Regions from separate parts of the Allobosea sp. TAB14 genome, predicted to be linked through region 1. Evidence: riboswitches for the same ligand, from Rfam matches in the RefSeq annotation. Region 1 holds a riboswitch; each other region holds the start of a gene.
The links. Region 1 has a riboswitch for cobalamin ahead of AB4Y99_RS14320 (ribonucleoside-diphosphate reductase subunit alpha). Riboswitches for the same ligand answer to the same signal wherever they lie in the genome.
Positions count from the first base shown of each region.

Region 1 (5,975 bases):
TCACTGGATCGGCCTCGGCCTGATCCGGAACGGCGCCGGTCGCATCGGCGAGCGCGTGCGCGCCTATGATCCCGTCCGAAACGGCGACATCGTCGTCGAGATCTGCTCGCCCGTCTTCGTCGATCCGGAAGGAGATCGCCTCCATGGCTGAGATCGCGACCTCATGGCGCCCGCGCAGCGCCTGGGCCGGCATCGCGCAACCCGGCTCCTTCGGCGCGAAGGGCGAGACCGGCGTCGTTGCGACTCTGCTGGATGGTTTCGGCCTGGCGACCCTGATCGCTGAACCGGGTGCGGCGACGTCCCTGTCGCGGGCCGTCGAAGGCCGGCTCGGCATCGCGCTGCCGGAGATGCCGAGGATCGTATCGGGCGGGGCCCATGACGCGATCTGGGCGGGGCCGGACCAATGGCTGCTGCGCGCGGCTTCGCGCGACGGCTTCCAGCCATTGCTCGATGAATTCGCGACCCATGCCGCTGTCAGCGATCAGAGCGATGCGCGCGCCGCCTTCCGGCTTCAGGGCCCCGGGACCCGCGATCTGCTGGCGAAGGGCGTGATGCTCGACCTGCATCCTTCGGCCTTCGGCGTCGGCGAGACCGCCGTGACGAGCGTGGCCTATCTCGGCGTGCAGCTATGGCGCCTCGCCGACGGGCCGGACGGAGCCGTCTTCGAGATCATGGTCGCACGCAGCATGGCGGGAAGCTTCTGGTCCTGGTTCGCCGCAGCGGCAGCCGAGTTCGGCTGCCGGGTTGCTGACCAAGACTGACGGCAACGCCTCGCGCACCATCCTTCGGCTGGAGATCAGGAAGAAGCGGTTCTCCGCCGAACAACGGTCTTGGCGGGCTTTGCTCGCGTCTTGGCTGGCGGCACCGCCGCGGCGGCCTCGGCGTCGGCGGCTTCCTTGGCGAGCCGCAAGGCCCGCAGTTTTGCGGTGCGTTCGCGGACGGCGATCTGCTCCACCCGCAACGCTTCCAGGGCCGTTTCGGCCTCGGCGCGGCGTTGCGCTGCGAGCGTCGCTCTGCTCTSGGCCCGCAATTGCGCCTCTTCCGGCGGAATTCTGTTGCTCGACATCGGCAAACTCCTTCTCGAACGCAGGACGCCAGGGCGTCAGCGGCGTTTTCCGGCAGCACGCTCCTGCATGGATCGAACGGCTTCGGGCAGAACCTTGCGTGGGGCTCGGCTTCGATCCTCGCCGGCTCGGCCTGGCGAGCAGGCCCGGCGATCGGCGAAATCCTGCGGATTGAAGCCCAAGCCCAAATCCTGGCCTATCGTGCCTGCGCGGGTGCCTGGCCGGGCCGTGCCGGCCYTTCCACACGCTTCGGCATCGGCAGCAATCCTTCGCGCTGAGCCTGCTTGCGTGCTGCCTTGCGGGCGCGGCGGATGGCTTCGGCCTTCTCGCGGGTTCGCCGCTCGGACGGCTTCTCGTAGGCGCGACGCGCCTTCATCTCGCGAAACACGCCTTCACGCTGCATCTTCTTCTTGAGGACGCGAAGCGCCTGGTCGACGTTGTTGTCGCGAACGAGAACCTGCATTCGAATTTCCCTTCTGATGCAAACAAAAAGGGCCGGGTTGATCCCGACCCCTCCGTGGCTATCCGCCGCTCAATCGAACGGGCGCCGGTACATCCGCGGTCGCCGCTGATCTCGATTGACGCGCCGGATGGCGTCTGGCCTCACTCGGCCTGCAGGTTGTCCGCAGACACCTTGCCGGAGCGCTTGTCCTGCACCAGCTCATAGGAGACCTTCTGGCCTTCCTTCAGCGTGCGCAGACCGGCACGCTCCACGGCGCTGATATGGACGAAGGCGTCCTGGCCGCCGTCTTCCGGCTGGATGAAACCAAAACCCTTGTCGGTGTTGAACCACTTAACTGTGCCACTGGCCATGCTGACCTCCTGTAAAGGCTATTGTTCATGCGCCGCGGGTGCAGCGCATTTTTCGATTTGAGCAGGAAGTTCGTCAGCAGTGCGCGATGAAAGCGCGGGGCCAATTCGTTCGGCCTAGATCGATGTTTCTATCATGGTACTTATAAGACACATTGTCAAATGGAAGGTTTTATCTCGCAATATTTTCGGAAAATCAGCCGGGCGCCAAATCGACCGACAGCAACCGTGTGACCCGGCCTGAGACGCGCCATCGCGATATGCTGGGGCGGCTCGGCAGCCATCGCAGACAGCTCGTGGCGGTCGCGAATTGCGCGAAGCTCGGGAACGGGGCGTGCGTCGATCATGGCGGGCGGCGAAGGGGCGCTAGCGCTTGAGGCGCGAAGCATCGCTCGACGCGGTTTCTCCGAAGCGAAGGCAGAGCCGGCGTCATTGCCGAACAGTACGAACAGGGTAGGCCGGAGGCCGCGCGGCGATCCCCGATCTTCACAGGCGCCGGACGGCGGCATCACGACCTGTTGACAGGCGATGCCCTTTAGCTACTAGATCTGGTGGTCGATGGTCTCTCGAATCGCAAGATCGAGAGCTAAGAGGGAAGCCGGTGAGAGACCGGCGCTGTCCCCGCAACTGTAAGCGGCGAGTTCACGTCCAGGATTAAGTCACTGAGGCTGCAAGGCCTTGGGAAGACGGGACGAGAGCGCTGACCCGTGAGCCAGGAGACCTGCCGCGACCTCGTATACGTCCTCGGGCGGGGTGTCCCGGTGGTGCGCTTGGCAGGTCGCGGCCTTGTGGTGCCGCGCGCCTTCTCGACGCAACCGCTCTGGCCTTTGCCCCCAACATTTGGGGTTGATGCCGATGTCTCTTTCCATTGAAGCCGAGCGGCCTGCCGCCGCTCCGTCAGCCGCAGAGCCGACACTGTCGAAGCTCGCTGCGAGCGAGCCCGGCTACCAGATCATTCGCCGCAACGGCGCGGTGACGCCGTTCGATCCCTCGAAGATCACCGTGGCGTTGACTAAGGCGTTCCTCGCCGTCGAAGGATCGAACGCCGCCGCTTCGCGCCGCATCCATGAAGCGGTCGCGGAGATGACAGAGCAGGTCGTCGCGGGGCTGACCCGCCGGGCCGCGACCGGCCGCACTTTCCATATCGAGGATGTGCAGGACCAGGTCGAGCTCGCCCTGATGCGCGGCGAACACCACAAGGTCGCCCGCGCCTATGTGCTCTATCGCGAGGAGCGGGCGCGCGAGCGGGCGAGGGCGGTTGCCGAGACGAAGCCTGTCGCCTCCGCAGCTCCCTTGCTGCACATGAAGCTCGCCGACGGGACGCTTATCCCGCTCGACGCCGGCCGCCTCGACAAGGTGGTTCGCGAGGCTTGTGCCGATCTCGACGGCGTCTCGGCCGAGCCGGTCCTCACCGAGGCGCGCCGCAACCTCTATGACGGCATCTTGCTCGACGAATTGGCGCTGGCGCCGATCCTTGCCGCCCGCACGCTGATCGAGAGCGAGCCGAACTATGCGAAGGTCTCCGCGCGCCTGCTGCTGGACAAGCTCCGTCGCGAGGCGCTGAGCTTCGTCCATGGCCGCGCCGAGCAGGCGACACAGGAAGAGATGTCAGTGCTTTATGCCGACTACTTCCATGCTTACCTCAAGACCGGCATCGAAAACGAGCTGATCGACCCCGAGCTCGGCCGTTTCGACATCGCCCGCATCGCCGCGGCCCTGAAGCCCGAGCGCGATCTCCAGTTCGACTATCTCGGCTTCCAGACGCTTTACGACCGCTATTTCCTGCATGTCCGGGGCAACCGCTTCGAGCTGCCGCAAGCCTTCTTCATGCGTGTCGCSATGGGTRTSGCSATCCGCGAGATCGARCGCGAGGSCKGGGCGATCGKKTTCTACGARCTGCTCTCKTCCTTCGATTTCATGGCCTCGACGCCGACCCTGTTCAACTCGGGCACGCTGCGCCCGCAGCTTTCCTCCTGCTTCCTGACCACGGTCGCGGACGATCTCGATGGCATCTTCAAGGCGGTGAAGGACAATGCGCTGCTCGCCAAGTACTCGGGCGGCCTCGGCAATGACTGGACGCCGGTGCGCGGTCTCGGCGCCCATATCAAGGGCACCAATGGCGAGAGCCAGGGCGTCGTGCCGTTCCTGAAGGTCGCCAACGATACGGCGATCGCCGTCAACCAGGGCGGCAAGCGCAAGGGGGCGGTCTGCGCCTATCTCGAGACCTGGCATGTCGACATCGAGGAGTTCCTCGATCTCCGGAAGAACACCGGCGACGACCGCCGCCGCACCCATGACATGAACACGGCGAACTGGATTCCCGACCTGTTCATGCAGCGCGTCGAGGCCGGCGCCGACTGGACGCTGTTCTCGCCCGATGAGGTGCCGGACCTGCACGACCTCTATGGCAAGCCGTTCAAGGCGGCCTACGAGGCTTATGAGGCGAAGGCAGCCGCTGGCCAGATCAAGGTCTTCAAACGGGTGAAGGCGCTCGACCTCTGGCGGCGCATGCTGACCATGCTGTTCGAAACCGGCCATCCCTGGATGACCTTCAAGGACGCCTGCAATCTGCGCTCGCCGCAGCAGCATGCCGGCGTGGTGCATTCCTCGAATCTCTGCACCGAGATCACGCTCAACACCTCGGCCGACGAGGTGGCGGTTTGCAATCTCGGTTCGGTCAACCTCGCCGCGCATGTGACGCCCGATGGGCTCGATCAGGCCCGCCTTGCCCGCACCGTGAAGACCGCGATGCGGATGCTCGACAACGTCGTCGACATCAATTTCTACACGATCCCGGAAGCGCGCCGCTCGAACCTGCGCCATCGCCCGGTGGGCTTGGGGTTGATGGGTTTCCAGGACGCGCTCCAGACACTGCGTCTGCCGGCGGCCTCGGAAGGCGCCGTCGCCTTCGCCGATACGTCGATGGAAGTGATCAGCTTCCATGCGATCCAGGCCTCGGTCGATCTCGCCGCCGAGCGCGGGCGCTATCCGAGCTTCGAGGGGTCGCTCTGGTCGAAGGGTATCCTGCCGATCGACTCGCTCGACATCCTCTCGGACGCTCGCGACGGCGATGCCGAGCTGGATCGTTCGTCCACGCTCGACTGGGAGGGCCTGCGCGAGCGGGTGAAGACCACCGGCATGCGCAACTCCAATACGATGGCGATCGCGCCGACCGCGACGATCTCCAACATCGTCGGTGTTTCGCAGTCGATCGAGCCGTCCTACAGCCAGCTCTACGTCAAGGCGAACATGTCGGGCGACTTCACGGTGGTGAATGCCGGGCTCGTCCACGACCTGAAGGCGAGGGGGCTTTGGGACGAGGTGATGGTCTCCGACCTCAAATACTATGACGGCAAGGTCAGCGGGATCGACCGCGTCCCGGCCGATCTCAAGGCGCTTTATGCCACCTCCTTCGAGATCCCGACGGAATGGCTGATCAAGGCCGCCGCCCGCCGGCAGAAATGGATCGACCAGGGCCAGTCGCTGAACCTCTACATGGCGCAGCCCTCGGGCCGGAAGCTCGACGAGGCGTATCGTCTGGCGTGGCGGCTGGGCCTGAAGACGACCTATTACCTCCGGGCGCTGTCGGCGACCCATGTCGAGAAATCGACACTCAAGGGCACGGACGGCAAGCTCAATGCGGTCTCGGCCACCGTGCCGGTCGCAGCCAAGGCCGCCGCGCCGATCATCGTCGACATACCCTTGGAGAACGGCATGACCGTCCCCAACGCCTGCTCGATCGACGATCCGACCTGCGAAGCCTGCCAGTAACCCGCCGTCATTCCACCTCTCGCGTCATTCTCGGGCGAAGCGAAGCGCAGACCCGAGAATCTCCGGCAGGACAAGGCGTTGGAGCCTCCTTCGGCACGAGATGCTCGGGTCAAGCCCCTGCCGCTCAAGTACAAATGGGCCTGGGAAAAGTACCTCTCCGGCTGCAACAACCACTGGATGCCGACCGAGGTCTCGATGCAGGCCGACATCGCCCTGTGGAAGTCGAAGGACGGCCTCAGCGAGGACGAGCGGCGCATGCTCAAGCGCAATCTCGGCTTCTTCGCGGCCTCCGAGAGCCTCGTCGCCAACAACATCGTGCTGGCGATCTAC
Region 1 is NZ_JBFRDQ010000083.1:32,996-38,970, forward strand. It holds gene AB4Y99_RS14295 (sarcosine oxidase subunit alpha family protein) at 1-151, shown strand, start outside; gene AB4Y99_RS14300 (sarcosine oxidase subunit gamma) at 144-761, shown strand; gene AB4Y99_RS14305 (hypothetical protein) at 797-1,072, opposite strand; gene rpsU (30S ribosomal protein S21) at 1,261-1,527, opposite strand; gene AB4Y99_RS14315 (cold-shock protein) at 1,668-1,877, opposite strand; cobalamin riboswitch at 2,416-2,617, shown strand; gene AB4Y99_RS14320 (ribonucleoside-diphosphate reductase subunit alpha) at 2,730-5,645, shown strand; gene AB4Y99_RS14325 (ribonucleotide-diphosphate reductase subunit beta) at 5,724-5,975, shown strand, end outside.

Region 2 (3,747 bases), on a different contig from region 1:
GACGAGGCAGGCGGGCAAAAGCCGGGCATGGCCGGAACCGACGAGGAAACGGGCGGCATGGGGAATGATCAGCCCGACGAAGCCCACCGTTCCGACGATCGAGACCATCACGGCGGTCATCACCGCGGTCGTGGCGAAGAGCACGATTTTCACCCGCGTGACCGCGACGCCGAGCGAGGCGGCCGCGTCGACGCCGAAAGCGAAGGCGTCGAGCGCCTTGGCGTGCAGCATGCAGATGCCGAAACCGATGAAGGCGACCGGCGCCGCAATCCAGAGGTCGGGCCAGCGGACGCCGCCGAAATTCCCAAGGAGCCAGAACATCACGCCCCGCACCTGCTCGGCGCTGGCGAGCGTCGTCACGATCGTCGCGGTCGCCGCGTTGAAGAGCTGCGAGGTGGCGACACCGGCGAGGATGACGCGATCGCTCGCCCCGCCCGCTCCGGTCGCCAGGAGCGCGACCACCGCCAGCGCGGCGCAGGAGCCGATGAAGGCGCCGGCCGAGACCGTCAGCGCCGTGCCGCCGATGCTGACGCCGAGGATCAGCACCGCGACGGCGCCGGTCGAGGCTCCCGCCGAGATGCCGAGAACGTAAGGCTCCGCCAGGGGATTGCGCAGCAGCGCCTGCAGGATTGCGCCTGAGAGAGCGAGCGCGCCGCCGCACAACCCCGCCATCAGCGCCCGGCTGAGGCGATAGTCGAAGATSACGCCCTGCTGGATCGCGCTGACAGGCCAATCGAGGTCGAACAGCCCGTTGCCGAGCGCCTTCAACGCCGTCTCCAACGGGATGCGCATCTCGCCGATCGTCACCGCCAGCGCCACCGCGAAGGTGAGCGCCAGCAGCGAAACCAGCGCGACGGCGATCCGCGCCGGCCAGTTCGGGCCGTGGGCTGCGTGGCTCAAGGAGTCAGACCGAAGCCGGCGATCGCCTTGGCGAGCGTCTCGATGCCGTCCACCGTATCGAGCCCGGCGCGGGTCGCTCCGACATCCATGATGACGATGCGATTGTTCTTCACCGCGTCGAGCTTGCTGGCGACGGGGTCGGTTTTCAGGAAATCGAGCTTCTTCTCGATATCATCGGCCGGAAAGCGGCGGCGATCCATCTTCACCGTGACGATGACCGCGGGATTGGCGGCGGCGATGCTCTCCCAGCCGACCAGCGGCCATTCCTCATTGGTCGTGATGATGTTGCGCGCCCCGAGTTTCGACAGGATGTAGGCGGGCACGCCGTTCCTGCCGGCCATGAAGCCGTCGCCCTTGATGTCCTTGCTGGAGAACCAGACGACGACCGGCACGTCCTTGACCTTTGCATCCGCCACGGCCTGGACCGCCTTCTCCTCGCGCGCCTTGAGCTCGGCGACGAGCGTCTCGGCGCGGTCGGGCACGTCGAAGATCTGCCCGAATTCGCGGATGTTGCGATAGACCAGCTCCATCGTGAACATCTGGGTGCGCACGCCGTCGCCGCCGCCGGAATTGTCCTTGCCGACGCAATCGGTCGGCGAGACATAGGTGGGCACCTTGACCTTGGCGAACTGATCGCGCTTGCCGACGATGCCGTTGGGKCCGAYATGCCATTCGAACATYGCRGTSACGAGGTCSGGYTCCTGSGCGASRACSGCCTCGRARCTCGGRTCGTTGTCGGCRAGSCGCTTCACCTTGGCRTTGACCGCCTCATAGGGCTTGGCGATGGGCGAGAACCAGACGGCGGTGCCGACGACGCGGTCGCCGAGGCCGAGCGCATAGAGGATCTCGGTCTGCGTCTGGCCGATCGAGACGATGCGCCTGGGCGCGGCATTGAAGGTGATCGTCTCGCGGCAGTTCTCCAGCGTCAGCGGATACTGGGTCGGCGCTGCGACGGCCGCGCCCGCGGCCAGGCTGCCGAGGAATGCCAGGACGGGCCATTGAAGCAGGCGGACGAGAGGGCGCGCAATCGGCACAGAGGAAGCCTTATATGAAACATTGTTACATTTCTGATAGGGCGAGCGGCGCGCAGCCGTCAAGCTCCCCGCGACAGCGCGGCCTGCGGTCTTCATGAACATGGACTTCATCGCTCCCCGAGATGACGGATGCGGGAGCTGCGCAGGATGCGGACGGATGACGGCCGCGCGGCCATCACCGACACACACCTCCGGAACACCCCGTCCGAAAGACGTCTTCGACGACCGGGGCAGGTCTCCTGGCTCGCGGGTCGACGCCGGTTCCGCCCGGCCTTCCCGGCGCGGCACGCGCCAGTGGACGATGGACGGAGAGCTCGCCGCTTACAGTTGCGGGGGCAGCCTCGGCTTTGGCGCAACGCGCCTCACCGAATTCCCTCTTAGCTCCAGGCTGAATCTGGAGAACCTCGATCACGCCCAACCTATAAGGTCGTGCCGCACCGTCAAGCTCGGTTCGGGACCATCATGATCGACGTCGGTATGCCGCCGGYACTGTCGAGCTGGGGCCCAGGCGCGGCGGCTTCGCAGACCGGTGTGATGTCCGGGCTTTCTCCGCTCGACGCAGCGTCACTGGCCATGTTGCTGCCCGGGTTTCTGGCCCGCCCTGCCAGGAGATCGGTTCACTGCGGGCGTGATCTTCCGGCAGCCAAGATCTCGCTTGCGGCGATTTCTGCCACGCGGCATCCCGTCTTGATCCTTACGTAAGGGAATGTTTCYGAAGCGAGGCCGAGCTGCCATCAGGCGGGAGCTTCCGAAAAGCGAGGCTCATTTCGCTTGTCGCGGAGCGGAACGGGGGTAGCTCCGATTCTCCTCAAATATGATAAGTAACTGATATAAATTAGATTTTTATTTGATCTCTGTCGCCGCGCCGGCGTCGTGAACGCATCGCGTGTCGCCTCAAGGAGCTACTCCCTTTGCGCCGACGGGAACCCCTTTGCTCGCTTCACGGTGCAGTGCACCAAGCGTAAGCTGAATAGTACTGTGGGTTGAGTGAGGGTATAGCCGTGTTGCCGAATGCACAGCTCTCCGCGATAGAATTGCAGGATGCCGCGCAAAGGATCAAGCTCCTGCGTCGGGCTGCGACCGAACATGCTGTGGAAATCGGCCGCGAGCTCCTTCGCGTCAAGGAGCGGCTGCCCCACGGGGTCTTCGTCAAATGGGTCGAAAAGGCGTGCGAGTTCAAGATCAGGACCGCGCAGGACCTGATGAAGCTGGCGCGCGGCGCCGATTCCGATGCGAATGCGAAGCTCGTCGCGCTGATGGTTCCATCGACGCTTCGTGTCTATCTCGCCAAGACGACCCCGCCGGCGGTTCGCACCACCATCCTGCAGCGACTCGAGAATGGTGAGCGCGTGTCCCGCAGCGAGCTGCATTCGCAGGTCGTGGATACGCGCAAGACCAGGATGGAGGCGGTGCAGCGTCCGGCGCAGGAAGGATTCTCCTCGTCGTTTCTTCCCGCGCGCGAGCTTAACGGGCCCGCCGAAGGGAGGCGAAACGACCCGGGCGCGGACCGGGCCCGCAGGGTGGCTGAGCTGATTTTGCGGCGGCTCAGCCCGGAGGATTACGGGCTCATCATGGAGGAGATGAGCTGGGAGGTCTGGAACAGAGCCTTTGTCTGGATGAGAGCGGCGCGTGTTGTGGACGCCGAGCATCTGGAATTGGCTTTGCCCAGTACAGCGACGAATCAATCGTGCGAATTCGTTCCTGCAAAGCTGCAGTGAAAAATATCGAAGTTTTATCGTGACTTACAGTCCGCGTATTCGCGTTGTGTGACTTGCGAACGCCGTCTTTGAGGGAGCGGAGTTCCTGCAAAGAC
Region 2 is NZ_JBFRDQ010000038.1:7,578-11,324, reverse strand. It holds gene AB4Y99_RS07970 (FecCD family ABC transporter permease) at 1-900, opposite strand, end outside; gene AB4Y99_RS07965 (ABC transporter substrate-binding protein) at 897-1,934, opposite strand; cobalamin riboswitch at 2,147-2,356, opposite strand; gene AB4Y99_RS07960 (DUF3102 domain-containing protein) at 2,936-3,652, shown strand.
Region 2: linked by a shared signal. The riboswitch ahead of AB4Y99_RS07965 (ABC transporter substrate-binding protein) and the one ahead of AB4Y99_RS14320 (ribonucleoside-diphosphate reductase subunit alpha) in region 1 are both predicted to bind cobalamin.

Region 3 (4,960 bases), on a different contig from region 1:
GGAAAAGGCGCAAGATCGGTCGCGTCGCGCCGGCCCTCATCCGCCTGCCGGCACCTTCTCCCCTGAGCGGAGAAGGATGCGGTGATATCCGTCTCGTCCTTCTCCGCTCGGGGGAGAAGGTGGCCCGGCGAAGCCGGGCCGGATGAGGGTTGAACCTCTGTCACATATGCGGAAATCCGCGCCAGCATCCGCCGCATGTTCTCGGCGCCGCCGCCCGCCTGGAAATAGGCCAGCAGTTCCGCCGCAAGCTCCGCCGGCACCGTCGCATGTTCGCCGAGACTCGGATCGTCGCGCTCGTCGCCGGGCAGGATCGCGAGCGGAATGCCCCGTTCGCGGCAGGCGATGCCGAACTGCTCGATGCCGTAGCGCCAGTAGTCGAGGCCGCCGAGGCAGCGCAGCAGCACGAAGCGACACTGCTGCGCCGTCTTCTCGATCAGGAAGTCCACCGAAAGCGGATGCTTCAAGCGCCGAAGCGGCGCGAGGCGCACCAACAGGCTGCTGCCACCCGCCGCCGCCGCCAGCGCCGAGAGGTCGCTGTCGGTGAAGGACAGGACGAGCACATCTCCCGGCGGCAGGGCGAGATCGACGGCGTCTTCGCCGTCGTCGAGCCGGATCTCGCTGGTCGGGAGAAGATGCATCGGCCGATGTTACGCCCCCGCGAGAGCCGCTTCCACGGCCTTGAGATCGAAGCCCTTGAGCCCGATCACGGTGAGGCGGCCGTCGCGCGCTTCGCTCGCGCCCCACGGACGGTCGAAGTGATGGCCGACGCGCCGGCCGACGCCCTGCACGACGAGCCGCATCGGCTTGCCCGGCACGGCGGTGAAGCCCTTCAGCCGCAGCACGCCTTCCGCTTCCGCAGCCCTGGCGACGCGCGCCGTCAGTTCCTCCGGCGAAAGCCCTGCCGGCAGCGGCACGGCGACCGAGTCGAAATCGTCATGGTCGTGATCGTGCTCGCCCTCGCCATGATGCGAGGGGCGGGCGGCAAGGTCGCTCTCGGCGGCGGCACCGAGGCCGACGATCAGCGCCGGCTCGACCTTGCCATGGGAGGTCTCGACGATCTTGATTGCCTTGGGCAGATGCTCGGCGATCTCGGCCTTGACCCGCGCGCGACCGGCCTCGTCGACGAGGTCGCTCTTGTTGAGCAGGATGAGATCCGCGCAGAGGATCTGGTCCTCGAACACCTCTTCCAGCGGGTTGTCGTGATCGACCGAGGCGTCGGCGGCCTTCTGCGCCGCGAGCGCCTCCGGATCATCGGCGAACTGGCCCTCGGCCACCGCCGGCCCGTCGACCACGGCGATGACGCCGTCGACCGTGACGCGCGAGCGGATCGCTGGCCAGTTGAAGGCGGTGACCAGCGGCTTCGGCAAGGCGAGGCCCGAGGTCTCGATCAGGATGTGCTCGGGCGGGTTAGGCCGATTCAGCAGCTTCTCCAGCGCCGGCACGAAATCGTCGGCGACGGTGCAGCAGATGCAGCCATTCGGCAATTCGACCACGTCCTCGTCGCTGCAGCCGGCGATGCCGCAGCCCTTGAGGAATTCGCCGTCGAAGCCGAGATCGCCGAATTCGTTGACGAGCACGGCGAGCTTCTTGCCCTGCGCGTTTTCGAGGAGGTGGCGCACCAGCGTCGTCTTACCGGCGCCGAGGAAGCCGGTGATGATCGTGCAGGGCGTTTTGCCGAGATTGGTGGTCTGCGGAGCGTTCATGATGTCATCCTTGCTGGCGAGCCGGCAGAGGCGGCACGCGCGCGACCACGCCCTTGCGGAAGGACTGCGGCCGTTCTTTCCAGGGAACGATGCCGTTGGCGCTGGCGGCATAGGCCTCCGCCGCGCCGACGATCTCGTCGAGATGGGTGTCGGTGTCGAGATCGCCGATCAGATAGGTCCATTTCCCGTCGGCGCTGAGCGCGATGGTGCAGGGCCGCTTGCAGACGGCGAGGCATTCGACGGGCAGCACGGGGATCGTGCTGCCCTTGGCTGCGAGTTGCGCGGCGAGGCGCTCAGCCAGCGCCAGCCCCGGCTGGTCGTAACCATCGGGGAGGTCGGCGCGGGCCCGGCGGCAGGCCGTGCAGACATGGATGGTGAGGTCGCCCTCGGACATCTGGTTTGCCTTTCGCGCGGCGCCCGAAGGCGCCGCTATCCTCAGGCCGCAGCCGCGCGGCGGCTCATCCAGGGCCAGAGCGTCCCGACCGTGAAGGCGGTGACCAGCCAGAGCGCGGCCTGGATGCCGAGCGACAACGAGGTGAAATGCGCCGCGAGCTCGGCCGGCACCTTGCTCTCCGGCGTCGGCGCATGCGGAGCCCCGACGAGATGCGGCAGCAGGATCACGACGACGGCCAGGAGCTTGAGCCAGGGCGCCTCGTAGCGCAGGAACAGGAAGAGCCCGATCGCGGTGGCGATGGTGGTCGCGAGCCACCAGAGCTGGCGCGCCTGCAGGGCGGCCGAGGCGGCTCCCGGCAGTTCCGGCGCGAGCCCCATTCCCGGCGCGAGGCCGAAGGCAAGGAAGCCGCAGGCGCCCCAGATCAGCGCGCGGCGCTGGTCGATGCTGTCGCCCGCCGCGAGCATGCCGGCCAGCAGCAGCGCCGCGAAGCCGATCGCGGTGCCGATGGTGGCGACGCTGGTGAAGAGCATGCGCTGGGCACCGTCTTGCGGCTTCCATTCGTCATGCTCCGCCCCTTCGGCGTGATCGGCGCCGCCATGGGCGAGGATGATGCGGGCTTCGCCCTGCGCGAAGGCGAGATGCGCTCCCGCTCCGTCGCGCATGGCGTTTTCATAGGTTTCCGCCTTGAGGATCAGCGGGGTGGTGGTGACATGCTGCAGGGCGGCGACGATCAAGCCAGCCAGGAGCCCGGCCAGGATGCTGACCGTGAGAACACGCGTGACCATGATGGCTTTCCCTCAGTGGCAGGGAAAGGCGAGGCCGTGGCGGGTGTCGTGCGCGGCGTTGTGGACATTCGTCGAGGCCGCGAAGCCGGTCGTATAGACCAATGCGATTCCGACGATGAGGGCGGCGGCGACTGCCTTCACCCGCTCCGAGACGCTGATCTGTGAGGTGGAAACCGAAACGGTATTCATGACTGTTCTCCGTAGCCGCCCCGCCGGCAGCCGGTTGGATCGTTGCGGGTCGACGGCAGGTCTCCTGGCTCGCGGATTTGGCGCCCTTGTGCCGCCTTCCCGGAGCGTGCGCTCCAGTGGCCGATGGCGAAGGACATCCGCTTACAGTTGCGGGGGCAGCCGCGGTCTCGCACCGCGTTCCCTTTTCACCTCCTCGCGGAGGCACCGTCAGCGACGATCATTAGCCTTCGCGGTGACGCTGTGCAATGCAAAGGACGTGTCATCCGCGAGCCCTCATCCTGAGCAGCGCCGCAGGCGCGTCTCGAAGGATGCTCCAGATGGTTCCGGAGCTTTCTGGAACATCCTTCGAGACGCCGCTCACGCGGCTCCTCAGGATGAGGGCTCGTGAAACCAGCGGCCGATGCGATGCAGAAAGAAATCCCCCATCTCACCCTCGTCCTTGGCGGCGCCCGTTCCGGCAAGAGCCGCCATGCCGAGGCGCTGATCGAGGCGTTGCCCGCGCCCTGGAGCTATATCGCCACGGCCCAGGCCTATGACGACGAGATGCGCGATCGGATCGCCGAGCATCGCGCCCGCCGGCCCGCGGGCTGGCAGACGGTCGATGCACCGCTCGATCTGGCCGTGGCCATCGCCGCCCAGCCGGCAGGCCGTCCGATCCTGGTCGATTGCCTGACGCTGTGGCCCCCGGCAAGGGCAAGTCCACGGCGGCCTTCGGCCTGATCCTGCGGGCGCTCGGCCATGGCTGGCGCATCGGCGTGGTGCAGTTCATCAAGGGCGCCTGGTCGACCGGCGAGCGCCGGGCGCTCGAAGCTTTCGGCGATCAGGTGAGCTGGCACAGCATGGGCGAAGGCTTCACCTGGGAGACGCAGGACAAGGCCCGCGACATCGCCGCCGCCGAGCGCGCCTTCGCCAAGGCCAGGGAGTTGATGGCCGATCCCGCGATCAGATTGCTGGTGCTCGACGAGCTCAACATCGCCCTGCGTTATGACTATCTGCCGCTCGCCGAGGTGGTCGAGGTGCTCCGCGCCCGCCGCCCCGACCTGCACATCGTCGTCACCGGCCGCAACGCCAAGCCTGAACTGATCGAGGCCGCCGATCTCGTCACCGAGATGACGCTGGTGAAGCATCATTTCGCCGTCGGCGTAAAAGCGCAGGAAGGGATCGAGTTCTAAGGTTGCCTCGCAGGTTGGCACGGGAAGCCGGAAGCGTCGTCTTTCTGGGACGTGACTTCGGAGGTCCCGGTCGAGGCGCGAGGATCCCTCTCCTGGAAGGAGAGGGCAGGGCGAGGTGTGGGCGGTCGGACCAGTTCCGTGAGGGCACCCGGCGGGTCGGGTTCAAGCCGACGTTTTCGCTCGGAACACCTCACCCCTACTCCTCTCCTGGAAAGGAGAGGAGTTCCCGAGCCTCTTGACGAGGGCGGCATTCGCTCTCAAATTGAATCTGAATTCAAATTCAATTCGGAGCCCGCATGGCCGACGGAACGCCAAAGCAACCGCGCAAGGCCGGAAAGCGGGAGGCGATCCTCTCTGCCGCGCGCGGGATCGTCTCCGAAGTCGGCTTCCACGAGACCTCGATCGCCGCGGTGGCTTCCGCCAGCGGCGTCTCGACCGGCAGCGTCTATTCCTATTTCTCCTCCAAGGCCGAGCTGATGGCCGAGATCGTCGCTATCGTCTCGACGCGCGAGCTCGCCGTGCTGCGCGAGATCGCCGCGAGCGATGCTCCCGTCACCGAGCGCCTGACCGCCGCGGTCGAGGCTTTCGCCCGGCGCGCCTTCGCCAATCGCCGCCTCGCCTGGTCGATGATTGCCGAGCCCGCCGACCCGGCGGTCGACGCGACACGGCTCGACTATCGCCGCGAGATCGCCGGCATTTTTCGCGCGCTCGTCGTCG
Region 3 is NZ_JBFRDQ010000188.1:4,678-9,637, forward strand. It holds gene cobN (cobaltochelatase subunit CobN) at 1-638, opposite strand, end outside; gene cobW (cobalamin biosynthesis protein CobW) at 648-1,703, opposite strand; gene AB4Y99_RS22555 (DUF1636 family protein) at 1,708-2,097, opposite strand; gene AB4Y99_RS22560 (CbtA family protein) at 2,139-2,882, opposite strand; gene AB4Y99_RS22565 (CbtB domain-containing protein) at 2,895-3,071, opposite strand; cobalamin riboswitch at 3,109-3,294, opposite strand; partial or broken gene AB4Y99_RS22570 (bifunctional adenosylcobinamide kinase/adenosylcobinamide-phosphate guanylyltransferase) at 3,477-3,752, shown strand; gene cobO (cob(I)yrinic acid a,c-diamide adenosyltransferase) at 3,737-4,243, shown strand; gene AB4Y99_RS22580 (TetR/AcrR family transcriptional regulator) at 4,540-4,960, shown strand, end outside.
Region 3: linked by a shared signal. The riboswitch ahead of AB4Y99_RS22565 (CbtB domain-containing protein) and the one ahead of AB4Y99_RS14320 (ribonucleoside-diphosphate reductase subunit alpha) in region 1 are both predicted to bind cobalamin.